DNA from 3 places in the Serratia entomophila genome. Region 1 is predicted to be linked to each of the others. Evidence: riboswitches for the same ligand, from Rfam matches in the RefSeq annotation. Region 1 holds a riboswitch; each other region holds the start of a gene.
The links. Region 1 has a riboswitch for thiamine pyrophosphate ahead of thiB (thiamine ABC transporter substrate binding subunit). Riboswitches for the same ligand answer to the same signal wherever they lie in the genome.

Region 1 (4,163 bases):
CGGGCAGCACCGAGATCAGCGCAGACAGCAGCGCCTGCCGAAAGGTGAAGCGCACCACGTGCCACAGGTAGCTGTCCTGCCACAGGCCGCGCCAGTCGCTTTCCGGCGCGTGCCGCCACAGCGAGCCCATCGCCAGCGCGGCGATGGCCAGGATCAGCCCGGCGGCCAGCAGCCCCGGCCATAGCCAGCGGGGGATTACTGGCTGACGGCGGTTTGCCATGCCCGGATCCAACTGCCGCGTTGCCTGGCCACCTCTTCGGCGCTGTACTGCAGCGCGGTCTGTGGGACTATCATCTGTTCAAAGCCGGCCGGCAGCGGGGTGTTTATCACCGGGTACATCCAGTTGCCGGTCGGAATGCTGTTCTGGAACGCCGGTGTCACCATAAATTGCATGAAGCGCTCCGCCAGCGCCGGCTGTTTGGCGGCCTTCAGCTTGCCCGCCACTTCAACCTGCAAGTAGTGGCCTTCGCTGAAGTTGGCGGCGGCGTAGCCGTCTTTTTTCTCTTCAATCAGGTGATAGGCCGGGGAAGTGGTATAGCTGAGCACCAGGTCGCCTTCGCCCTTGAGGAACAGGCCGTAGGCTTCGCTCCAGCCTTTGGTGACGGTGACGGTTTTCTTCGCCAGCTGCCGCCAGGCCGCCGGCGCCTTGTCGCCATAGACCTTTTGCATCCACAGCAGCAGGCCGAGGCCCGGCGTGCTGGTGCGCGGATCTTCATAGATCACCTTCCAGTTTTGATCGCTGCTGACCAGTTCCTGCAGGCTTTTCGGCGGGTTTTTCAGTTTGTCCTTGTTGTAGACGAAGGCGAAGTAGCCGTAGTCATAAGGCACGAAGGTTTTATCCTGCCAGCCGCCCGGCACGGTCAGTTTGCCGGTATCCACGCCGCTCGGCGCGAACAGCCCGGTCTGCTGGGCGGCCTGCAGCAGGTTGTTGTCCAGGCCCAGCACCACGTCGGCTGCGCTGTTGGTGCCTTCCATGCGCAGGCGGTTCAGCAGCGACACGCCGTCTTCCAGCGCGACGAATTTCAGCTCGCAGTCGCAGTCGGCCTCGAAGGCTTTTTTCACCGCCGGGCCGGGGCCCCAGTCGGCGGCGAAGGAGTCATAGGTGTAGACCGTCAGCGTCGGCTTGGCGAGCGCCGGCGCGGCGCACAGCAGCAGTAAGCAGGGCAGATATTTTTTGACCACGTTGCACTCCTGAAAAATAAGGGGGCAAGGGCATCTGAGAGGGGCGAGGCGGCCAGGCCGGATCGCTATGCTCAAATCCCTCCGCCGGTATTGACCGGATCAGGTTCGACGGGTGTGCTCTCAGCGGAAAAGCGGGCTTTCTTCATCGCCTGCTTTCCGCACCCCGTTGAGACGGCGCTATTGTAAAGACTAACCGACGCAGGCGAAAGGCGCTTATGCCTCCGGCGGTGCAAACCAGGCGGATTTGAAGTCGAACCAGCCGAGGGTGTTCATGCGCACGCCGCGCATGCTGCGCTGGCCGTGCAGCTGCAGCCAGTGGTGGAACAGCGGATGCAGCTGGTGTCCGCTGACCAGCCGTTGGCAGAAATCCGCCAGCGGCAGGCGGTTGGCGCGCCACTGCGCGGCGTCCTGCGCCAGATCTTCATGCATGCAGTGCTGCAACAGCGGCAGCTCATACAGGGTGGCGAACAGCGAGAATTCCAGCGGCAGGGTAAAATTGGCGCTGCCGAGCCACAGATCGCTCTGCGCATCGCCCTTATGCCAGGTGGCGTAATCTACGGTCTGCACAATCAGCCTGACGCCATGCTGAGCCAGCAGCGGTTCGATGGCCTGGCGGATGGCGTGGAACTCCGAGTGCTCGTTGAAATAGGTGATCGTCAGCGCGGTCAGGCCCGCCGGTTTGGGCTGCTGCGCCAGCGCGCGATTGTGATGCCAGCGCGGCAGCAGGCCATAGGCCGGCGACCAATAGCGTTGGTAGACCGGCCCGGCGTTGCTCAATAGAGATATTGGGTTGATCAGTTCGCACAGCCAGCTGCGGATGGCCGGATCGGCCGCCAGCAGGGAACGCTGGTCGAACAGCAGAAAGTAGCAGCCTTCCTCCAGCCGGCTTTCCAGCTCGTTTTTGCCGGTGTCGTCGCCCTGCAGCTGGACGCCGGAGTGCACCAGCTCCTCGGTAACTTCCGGCAGCACCCAGATATTCACCTCGTCGATCAGCGCCCGGTAGCCAAAATAGTCATCGAAGGCGTGGATCTTCATCTGGCTGCGGTGGTTACGCACCACGCTGTATGGGCCAGTGCCTATCGGATGGCGGGCGAAATCCGGCAGGCTGCGCCATTCGCGCGGCAGGATCATCGCGTGCACGCTGCCCAGCAGCCAGGGTAGCCAGTAGTCGGGGCTGTTCAGGCGCACATCGATGACGTAAGGCGTCGGCGAGGTGACGCTCTCGATGTGTGAAAACAGCGGTTGCGGCATCAACCGGTTGAGCGAGCTGATGACGTCTTCCATCTCCAGTTCGCGGCCGTGGTGGAAATGGATCGCCGGGCGCAGGTAAAAACGCCAGTGCAGCGGTGTCAGGGCCTGCCAGTGATGGGAAAGATCGGACTCCAGTTCCCCGTTTTCCTCATTTATGCGCGTCAGACCGCTGAAGATTTGCCGGGCCAGGTGGGTTTCCGAACGCCGCAGCGCCGAGCCGGGCAACAGGTTGTACAACTGGCGATAGTAGAGCACCCGCAGAATGTGTTTGCCCTGGCGGAAGCTGCGGCCCAGCTGGGACAACAGCATCTGGCGCACCACGTTTTTGTCGCCGACCAGCTGTACCAATTGATCGATGCGATCCTGCTCCAGCAGCTCCTCGGCCCGCTGCTGCTGCAGCGCCAGGCCGGTATAGTGGAAGCTGAGCTGCGAACGCTTGCCGCGCCCCGACTCCGCCTGCCAGGTCAGCCAGCCCTGCTGCTGCATGGCGCTCAGCAGCGAGCGCACGTGGCGCCGCGAACAGCTGAGCACCTCCGCCAGTTCCTGCAGCGTGGTTTCGGTGGTTTCGCCATGGCAGCGCTGCCACAGGCGGATGAACTGCTGCTGCAATCTGGAGGTGGACATAAAAGAGGAACGCTCCCGCATCAATTCGTCAATTTATCTTTCCCTATATTACGCCGATAATTTTAATCAATGAAAGGGGGAGGGCGAATGATGAAAGCTTTCTTGTCAAAACGGTTCTATCAGCGCTATTTCAGCGCGGTGCGCCGCCAGCACGCCGACTGGCTGGGTCTGGTGCCTGAGCAGGCGCGGCTGGAGATGCTGGCCCACCTGACCCAGTGGGATATCAAGGACATGAGCGAAAAGCAGTACCGCGAACATCTTTGAACGACGCTGCGGCTTGAAATACGCGGGGCAAAAGAGTTTCTGAGTAATGGTGCAGTTTCACCAGCCAGTGGGGTAACCCACTGGTTTTTTTATTCGTGGTCCTGGCGAGGCGCTTGCATTTTTCCCGCCGTGGCCTAAGGTTTCCACTTCTGCTTTAAGGTCAGGGACGAAGATATGCAACGCCTGAGCTGGCTGTCACAACGTTTTAATCCCATTTTTGCCGCTTTCCTGCTGATCGCCTTTCTTTCGGGCATCGCCGGTGCCTTGCTGGCGCCGACGCTGAGCCTGTTTCTGACCACCGAGGTGAAGGTGCGGCCGCTGTGGGTAGGCTTGTTCTATACCGCCAACGCGGTGGCCGGCATTGTCGTTAGCTTCCTGCTGGCCAAGCGTTCCGACACCCGCGGCGATCGGCGCATGCTGATTCTGCTTTGCTGCCTGATGGCGGTCGGCAACTGCCTGCTGTTCGCCTTCAACCGCGACTACCTGACGCTGATCACCGCCGGCGTGCTGATGTCGGCGGTGGCCAATACCGCCATGCCGCAGATTTTCGCGCTGGCGCGCGAATACGCTGACAGCGAAGCGCGCGAGGTGGTGATGTTCAGTTCGGTGATGCGCGCACAGCTGTCGCTGGCCTGGGTAGTTGGGCCGCCGCTGTCTTTCGCGCTGGCGTTGAGCTACGGCTTCACGGTGATGTTCCTGATTGCCGCCGCTACCTTTGCCGCGTGTACGCTGCTGGTGTGGTTCGCCCTGCCGTCGGTGCCGCGTGCGGAAGAGGCGGGCGATAGCCTGCAGGGCGGCACCTCCGCGCCGATTGCGCCCGCCAGCGCCTGGCGCAACCGCGA
Region 2 (4,163 bases), 2.0 Mb from region 1:
CCGGGCATGGGGCGCGGCAAACTGCGCCCCTGCGGCTTTATTGCCAGTCGGGGTTATCTTCGAACTGTTTCTTCAGCAGCGCCTTGATGTCGTCGTTCGGCTTGCCGAGCCACTGGTAGCTGGCGTACTTCTTCGGATGATCGATGGCCTCTGGCCGGTTTTCTACCTCAACGCGCACTGCCCAGGCCTGCGACTTGTCCTCTTTGAACGCCACGATCAAAAAGTTGTTGGCGCAGTCATGCGGCTTGCACAGGTTGCCGATCAGGTAGTCCTGCCCCTGCCAGCTCAGGTTCTCCACCGGCGTCGAGGTGCCGGCCCCCTTGCGCGCCCAGCCCGGCAGCCGCGCCTGGCCCTTCACCATATTTTGCCAGCTGGCTTGATAACCCGGCTGCTGGATCACGTCCGAGGTGGTGACAATCTGCTGGGCAAAGCCGCCCGCGCTGAAGCTGAGCAACGCGCCAAAAACGGCGCTGCGGAGTGCGCATTGTCCTGCCATGGCCTTTCTCCCTGGGTTAATTCTATTTACCCCGGCTGGCGCCGGGCCTCGATCTAGTCAGACCGCAATGACGGCAAAAAGTTGGCTCACCACCAGGCATGGAAATGATGCACCGGCCCGATGCCGTGCCCCACTTCCAGCGTATCCGCCTGCTGCAGCGCCTTTTGCAGATAGTCCTTGGCGGCGGCGACGGTTGCCGCCCAGTCATCATGACGCGGGCGCAGCGCCGCCAGCGCCGCCGACAGCGTGCAGCCGGTGCCGTGCGTATGGCGGGTGGCGACGCGCGGCGCGCTAAAGCGCTGCTCCTGCCCGGCGGTAAACAGCCAGTCCGGGCTCTCGCTTTCGCTCAGGTGGCCGCCCTTCATCAGCACCGCCTGGCAGCCCATCGCCAGCAACGCCCGCCCCTGTTCACGCATTTGCAGTTCATTTTCCGCCGGCGCGCACGCCAGCAAGGCGGCCGCTTCCGGCAGGTTTGGCGTGATGATCGACACCAGCGGCAGCAGTTCACGGCGGATCGACTCCACCGCCTCCGGCGCCAGCAGCGGATCGCCGCTTTTCGCCAGCATCACCGTATCCAGCACCACAAATTCCGGCCGATAATGGCGCAGCCGCTCGGCTACAGCCTGCACGATCGCCGCGTTGGCCAACATGCCTATTTTGGTGCTGTCGATGCGCAGATCGCTGAACACCGAATCCAACTGGGCGGCGACGAACGCCGGTTCAATCTGATAAACCGACTGCACGCCGCGGGTATTTTGCGCCACCAGCGCAGTGATCACCGAAGCGCCGTATGCCCCCAGCGCCGAGAAGGCTTTCAGATCGGCCTGAATGCCGGCGCCACCGCTGGGATCGGTGCCGGCGATAGTCAAAGCGTTGATGCGTTTCATTGCAGATCCTCCGCGCGCAGCCGGTACAGGGCGTCGAGGAACGCCGGGGTAAAGCTGCCCGGCCCGGCGGCAGCCGCGGCTGCCAGACCGCCGCAGTGCGACATCACCCGGCAGGCGGTGGCGACGTTATCCAACCGCTCGCCCGGCAGGCTGCAAAATGCCGCCACTACCGCCGACAGGGCGCAGCCGGTGCCGACCACCCGCGTCATCAATGCATCACCGCCGGCTACCGCCCAATCCCGTTGGCCGTCGGTAACGTAATCCACCGCGCCGGTCACCGCCACTATCGCACCGCTGCGGCGCGCCAGCTCGCGGGCGGCGGGCAAGGCGGCCAGCGAATCGTCGGCGCTGTCTACCCCGCGGCCGTTGGCCTGCAGGCCGCTGAGCGCCATGATCTCGGACGCGTTGCCCCTGATCGCCGCCGGTTGTTCGTCCAACAGCTTTTTGGCAAAGGCGGTGCGGTAGGCCAACCCGCCAACCGCCACCGGATCCAACGCCCAGGGCGTGCCCGCCTGGTTGGCGGCCGCCACCGCCGCCAGCATCGATTCGGCGCGCGGAGCATTAAGGGTGCCGATATTGATCAACAGCGCGTCCGCCAGCCGGCTGAACTGCGCCGCCTCGCCCGGCTCCACCACCATCGCCGGCGAAGCGCCGAGCGCCAGCAAAACGTTGGCCGTCAACGACTGCACCACTTCATTGGTCAGGCAGTGAACCAGCGGGGGCCGGCGTTTGAATTGGGTCAGACAGGCCGCGGCGCGTGCGCCGGGTAAAGCTTCAGGTCGAGCGAACATATTCCTCCCAACCGGCGTTCAAGAAGGCGGGTACCGGTTGGGCACCGAGACTTCCCTACGCTGGCATAATCCAGATCAGGTAATACGGGTAAAATCTCAGCCCTGACGGGCACCCCGAGTCAAGACCGCCATTATTGGGCTTGCCGCCGGTGAGGTCAATCGCGCTATAGTGGGGAAAAAATAAAAAGGAGACGCCATGCACACAAGACCATACCAAGAGGCCGATCGCCCGTTCCTGCGCACCCTGTACCTGGCTTCGCGCAAGGCGGCGTTCACCTGGTGCAATACCGACGGTTATCGGCTGGAGGATTTCGATCGCTCGACGCTGGGCGAGGATATCTGGGTGGCGGAGGAGGACGGCAAACTGCTGGGGTTCGTGTCGATTTATCGCGCCGACAACTTCATCCATAACCTGTATGTCGACCCACATCTGCCGCCGCGCGGCGTCGGCAGCGCCCTGCTGCAGGCGGCGGAGCGCACCTTCACCGCCACTGGCGCATTGAAATGCCTGGTGAAAAACGAGAAGGCGCTGGCGTTCTATCGCAAACACGGCTGGCGCACCATTTCGACCGGCAACGACGGCGAAGAGGACTATTACCTGCTGCACTCGCCGGCGAAATAATAAGAGCGCGGCGCCACGTCATGGCCGCTCGGGCATGGCGCGCAGCGTCAGCCGCCAGAACAGCAGCGCGCCGAGGCTGACGCTCGCCCCCAGCCAGCACACGCCGCTCCAACCGGCCCAGGCGTAAACGTGGGTGCTGGCGAAGGCGCCCAATCCGCTGCCGGCGGCGTAAAACAGCATATAACACCCCACCAGCCGGCTGTGACTCTGCGGATGGGCGTTGAAGATCATGCTCTGGTTCAGCACGTGGATCGCCTGCCCGGCCAGATCCAACAGCACGATGCCCGCCACCAGCCAAATTAGGCCATAGCCCAGCATGCCGAGCGGCAGCCAGGCCAGCGTCAGCAACAGCAGGCAAACGCCGCTGGCCAACTGCCCCAGCCCGCGATCGGCAAGATGCCCGGCGCGCATCGCCGCCAGAGCGCCTACCGCCCCCACCAGCCCGAATGCTCCCACCACCGAATGGGAAAAGTTAAACGGCGGCCGGCTGAGCGGCAGCACCAGCGCGCTCCAGAAGATGCTGAACGCCGCAAACATCAGCAGCGCCAGCATGCCGCGAATTTGCAGCGTGCGATCGCGCCGCAATAGCGTCAGCATCGAGCGCAATAAGGCCGGATAGCTGAGCGTTTGGGGTGGCGTCTGCAGTGCAGGCAACAGGCGCGCCAAAATGGGCAACAAAACCAACGTGACCCCAGCGGAGAAAAAATACACCGTGCGCCAGCCGCCGATGTCCGCCAGCGCGCCGGAAAGCGTGCGCGCCAACAACAGCCCCAGCACCACCCCCCCCTGCGCCGCCCCCACCACCCGCCCGCGTTCGTGCGGCGCGGCCAGGGTAGCGGCAAAGGCGATCAGCCCTTGCGTCATGGCGGTGCCCAGCAGCCCCACCAGCAGCATGCCCGCCAGCAGCAACAGGCTGCTGTTCGACCACCCCACCGCCAGCAAGGCGGCAATCAACAGCAGCTGCTGGGCGGCCAACAGCTGGCGCCGATTAACCCGATCGCCCAGCGGCACCACCAACAACAAAGCCAGCGCGCAGCCGAGCTGGGTAACGGTGATCACCATGCCCACCGCCGCCAGGCTGATGCCGAAATCTGCGGCGATGGCATCCAGCAGCGGCTGCGCATAGTAGACATTGGCCACGCTGAAGGCGCTGGCCCCGGCCAGCAACAGCACCAGCGAAGCAGGCAGCCGATCCGCTGCGGCGTACGGGGCATCTAGCAATTTGTCGCTCATCGTCAGCTCCAATGTGGTTTCATTATTAAACCCAATGAACTTTACGCACAGAGGTTTTATAATGCAACCAGATCTTGCTGCTGGAGTGGAACACCGTGAAACGTAAAAGCCTGGAAGACGCGCAGTGCCCGGTG
Region 3 (4,163 bases), 1.1 Mb from region 1:
AATCATCGTGGCGAATGACCTCGGAGGCGCGCCGCAGCTGTTCGGCGCGCAGGGCTTGAGTCTCTATCACGTCCACTCCTTAACGGTGGTATTTCGCCGACTGCGCGTGCACTGCCTCAACGAAGGCGCCGGCATGTTCCGGCGGCACGTCCTGATGGATGCCATGGCCCAGGTTGAACACGTGGCCTTCGCCGTGGCCGAAGCCCGCCAGAATGGTTTCCACTTCCTGGCCGATGCGTTCCGGCGAAGCATAGAGCATCGACGGATCCATATTGCCCTGCAGCGCCACCGTGCCGCCCACGCGGCGGCGCGCATCGGCGATATCGGTGGTCCAGTCCAGGCCCAGCGCGTCGCAGCCGGTGGCGGCCATCGCTTCCAGCCACTGGCCGCCGCCCTTGGTGAACAAGGTGACCGGCACCCGGCGGCCGTCGTTTTCACGCAGCAGGCCGTCGACGATTTTATGCATGTAATGCAGCGAGAACTCGCGGTAATCGCGGCCGGTCAGCACCCCGCCCCAGGTGTCGAACACCATCACCGACTGCGCGCCGGCCTTGATCTGAGCATTGAGGTACAGGATCACGCTGTCCGCCAGCTTATCGAGCAGCAGGTGCAGCGTGGCCGGTTCGGCATACATCATCTTCTTCAGCTTGGTGAAGGCCTTGCTGCTGCCGCCCTCCACCATATAGGTCGCCAGCGTCCAGGGGCTGCCGGAGAAACCGATCAGCGGCACTTCGCCCTTCAGCTCGCGGCGGATGGTGCGCACCGCGTTCATCACGTAACCCAGCTCCACTTCCGGATCGAACAGCGGCAGCTTGTCTACGTCGGCGCGGCTGGCGATAGGGGAAGAGAAACGCGGGCCTTCGCCGGCTTCGAAATACAGCCCGAGCCCCATGGCGTCTGGAATGGTCAGAATGTCGGAGAACAGGATGGCGGCATCCAGCGCATAGCGGCGCAGCGGCTGCAGCGTCACCTCGCAGGCCAGTTCCGCGTTCTTGCACAGCGACATGAAATCGCCGGCCTGGGCGCGGGTGGCCTTGTACTCCGGCAAATAACGACCGGCCTGGCGCATCATCCATACGGGGGTCACATCCACCGGCTGACGCAGCAGCGCGCGCAGGTAACGATCGTTCTTCAACTCATTCATTTATGGGGCTCCCTTAATAATCTGCCCGCCATTGTACATTATTCTGCCCGGCACAGCGCCACGGTGTCCTCTATCAACCGGCGCGCCACGGTGCCGGGCGGCGGCAACAGCGGCAGTTGGTCATAGCGGTACCACCCGGCGTTGAGCAACTCCTTGGGATCGTGGCGCAGCTCGCCCTGATGGTAGTCGGCCATAAAGGCCATCATCAGCGAATGCGGGAACGGCCAGGGCTGGGAGGTGACATAGCGCAGGTTCTTGATTTCAATATTGCTCTCTTCCATCACCTCGCGCGCGGCCGCCTGCTCCAGCGTCTCGCCCACCTCAACGAAGCCGGCCAGCACCGTGTGGATGCCGCCGCGGTGGCGAACGTGTTGCGCCAGCAGGATCTGGTCGTCGCGCCGGATGGCGACGATCACGCAGGGGGCGATCTGCGGATAGTAGCGCTCACGGCAGTGGCCGCACAGGCAGGCGCTTTCGCTGCGGCTGAGGTGCATTTCATGGCCGCAGTAGCCGCAATAGCGATGGGAACGATAGAAATCGGCCAACTGGACGCCGCGCCCGGCGAGCTGGAACAAACCGCGATCCAGTTCGAGCAGTTGCCGCACCGAGCCCATGTCGTGCGGCATCGCCTGCCGAACCAGCCAGACAGGCGCACCGCCCCACTCACCGATAGTGCGCGCCATCTTGCCCTGCAGGGAAAAAGAGGCGGCCGAACCGAACGGCAGTTCACCTTGCGGTAACCAAAGTTTGCTTTCATGGCTGACTATCCACCAGCCATTTTCATTACCCGTTAATGCAAGTTCCATATCGTTGTTGCACAACCTCAGCTTCACTGGCACTCTACAAATCGGCCTTGTTACATTTTAATAACTTACTGTTACTTTTTATTAATGACGGAGTCAAACATGCTCAACCGTTTGGAAAGCCTGACTCAACGCCTTGGTGGTAGTAATGAATTAGTCGATCAATGGCTTCAGGCCCGCAAGCAGTTGCTGGTCGCCTACTGTACTTTAGTGGGCCTCAAACCGAATAAAGAAAAGCATACGCCGCTGAATGAAAAAGCGCTGGAGAACTTTTGCCATAATCTGGTGGATTATCTCTCAGCCGGGCATTTCCATATCTATGACAGAATTATCAAACAAGTGGAAGGTTCCTCCAGTCCGAAAATGACGCTGTCGGTTAACATCTACCCCAAGCTCTGGGCCAATACCGAGCAGATCATGGCGTTCCACGATCGCTATACCGAAGTGGATATCGATCAGGACCTGTGCCTGGAGCTCCACCAGGCGTTGTCGGATATCGGCGAAACCCTGGCCGCACGTTTTACCCTGGAAGACCGGCTGATCCACCTGGCGGCGGAAGCCCCTCAGTCGCCCCTGCCGGACCAGGCGCTGGATCAGGCGCGTTAGAATTTTGTAGTTTTTTTTATTATCCCTCCTATACTGGGGGGCATCTTGTCGGAGTGCCTAGCGCCTGATTTGTTCAACAAATTGGCCAGGCTGAGACCGTTAATTCGGGATCCGCGGAACCTGATCGGGTTAATACCCGCGAAGGGAACAAGAGTAATCTATCGCCACAGGCAGGACTCCTCCCGGTTAGGGACGATCCGCTTTACCGGCCAGCACCATTACTCCCTCCGAGCTCCAGACAAGCAACTTTCCCAACCCACTGGTAGGAACTTGCTATGTCTAACGTTAAGAAACCTCGTGCCCGCAAAGCACAACGCGAAGCCGCCCAGCAGTTTATCGACAGCCTGCAGGGGATGGCCTTCCCCAACTCACGCCGTATCTATCTGCAGGGCGCACGCAGCGACGTGCAGGTGCCGATGCGCGAAATCCAGCTCAGCCCGACGCTGATCGGCGGTGGCAAGGACAACCCGCAGTACCAGCCGAACGAGGCCATTCCGGTGTATGACACCGCCGGCCCCTACGGCGATCCGCAGGCCCAGCTCAACGTTCATGCCGGCCTGGCCAAACTGCGCACCGGCTGGATTGAAGAACGCGGTGATACCGCGCCCCTGAGCGGCGTCAGCTCCGGTTTCACCCAGCAGCGCCTGGCGGACGAGGGGTTGGACCATCTGCGTTTCGAACACCTGCCGCAGCCGCGCAGGGCGCAACCGGGTAAATGCGTCACCCAGCTGCACTATGCCCGCGCCGGCATCGTCACCCCGGAGATGGCGTTTATCGCCATCCGTGAAAACATGGGGCGCGAACGCATTCGCGGCGAAGCGTTGCGCCGGCAGCACCCGGGCCAGGGCTGGGGCGCCAATCTGCCCGACAACATTACCCCGGAATTCGTGCGCCAGGAGGTGGCCGCCGGCCGCGCCATCATCCCCGCCAACATCAACCACCCGGAATCCGAACCGATGATCATCGGCCGCAATTTCCTGGTGAAGGTCAACGCCAATATCGGCAACTCGGCGGTGAGCTCCTCGATAGAAGAGGAAGTGGAAAAGCTGGTGTGGGCGACTCGCTGGGGCGCCGACACCGTGATGGATCTGTCCACCGGCCGCTATATCCACGAAACCCGCGAATGGATCCTGCGCAACAGCCCGGTGCCCATCGGCACGGTGCCGATTTATCAGGCGCTGGAGAAGGTGAACGGCGTGGCGGAAAACCTGACCTGGGAAATGTTCCGCGATACCCTGCTGGAACAGGCGGAACAAGGGGTGGACTACTTCACCATCCACGCCGGCGTGCTGCTGCGCTATGTGCCGATGACCGCCAAACGCCTGACCGGCATCGTTTCGCGCGGCGGTTCGATCATGGCCAAATGGTGCCTGTCGCACCACCAGGAAAACTTCCTGTACCAACACTTCCGTGAAATCTGTGAGATCTGCGCCGCCTATGACGTTTCGCTGTCGCTCGGCGACGGCCTGCGCCCGGGCTCCATTCAGGACGCCAACGACGAAGCGCAGTTCGCCGAGCTGCATACCCTCGGTGAGCTGACCAAAATCGCCTGGGAGTACGACGTGCAGGTGATGATCGAAGGCCCCGGCCACGTGCCGATGCAGATGATC

Region 2: another riboswitch for thiamine pyrophosphate. It lies ahead of thiM (hydroxyethylthiazole kinase); the one in region 1 lies ahead of thiB (thiamine ABC transporter substrate binding subunit).
Region 3: another riboswitch for thiamine pyrophosphate. It lies ahead of thiC (phosphomethylpyrimidine synthase ThiC); the one in region 1 lies ahead of thiB (thiamine ABC transporter substrate binding subunit).

The regions. Positions count from the first base shown of each region.
Region 1 is NZ_CP082787.1:689,723-693,885, forward strand. Features, by position in the region: gene thiP (thiamine/thiamine pyrophosphate ABC transporter permease ThiP) at 1-220, opposite strand, end outside; gene thiB (thiamine ABC transporter substrate binding subunit) at 196-1,182, opposite strand; TPP riboswitch at 1,241-1,358, opposite strand; gene sgrR (HTH-type transcriptional regulator SgrR) at 1,396-3,057, opposite strand; gene sgrT (glucose uptake inhibitor SgrT) at 3,145-3,321, shown strand; gene KHA73_RS03245 (sugar efflux transporter) at 3,496-4,163, shown strand, end outside.
Region 2 is NZ_CP082787.1:3,707,353-3,711,515, forward strand. Features, by position in the region: gene KHA73_RS17965 (inhibitor of vertebrate lysozyme family protein) at 38-496, opposite strand; gene thiD (bifunctional hydroxymethylpyrimidine kinase/phosphomethylpyrimidine kinase) at 583-1,383, opposite strand; gene thiM (hydroxyethylthiazole kinase) at 1,380-2,174, opposite strand; TPP riboswitch at 2,210-2,301, opposite strand; gene KHA73_RS17980 (GNAT family N-acetyltransferase) at 2,371-2,796, shown strand; gene KHA73_RS17985 (MFS transporter) at 2,815-4,029, opposite strand; gene KHA73_RS17990 (winged helix-turn-helix transcriptional regulator) at 4,125-4,163, shown strand, end outside.
Region 3 is NZ_CP082787.1:4,556,513-4,560,675, forward strand. Features, by position in the region: gene nfi (deoxyribonuclease V) at 1-70, opposite strand, end outside; gene hemE (uroporphyrinogen decarboxylase) at 80-1,144, opposite strand; gene nudC (NAD(+) diphosphatase) at 1,183-1,950, opposite strand; gene rsd (sigma D regulator) at 2,050-2,553, shown strand; TPP riboswitch at 2,593-2,717, shown strand; gene thiC (phosphomethylpyrimidine synthase ThiC) at 2,829-4,163, shown strand, end outside.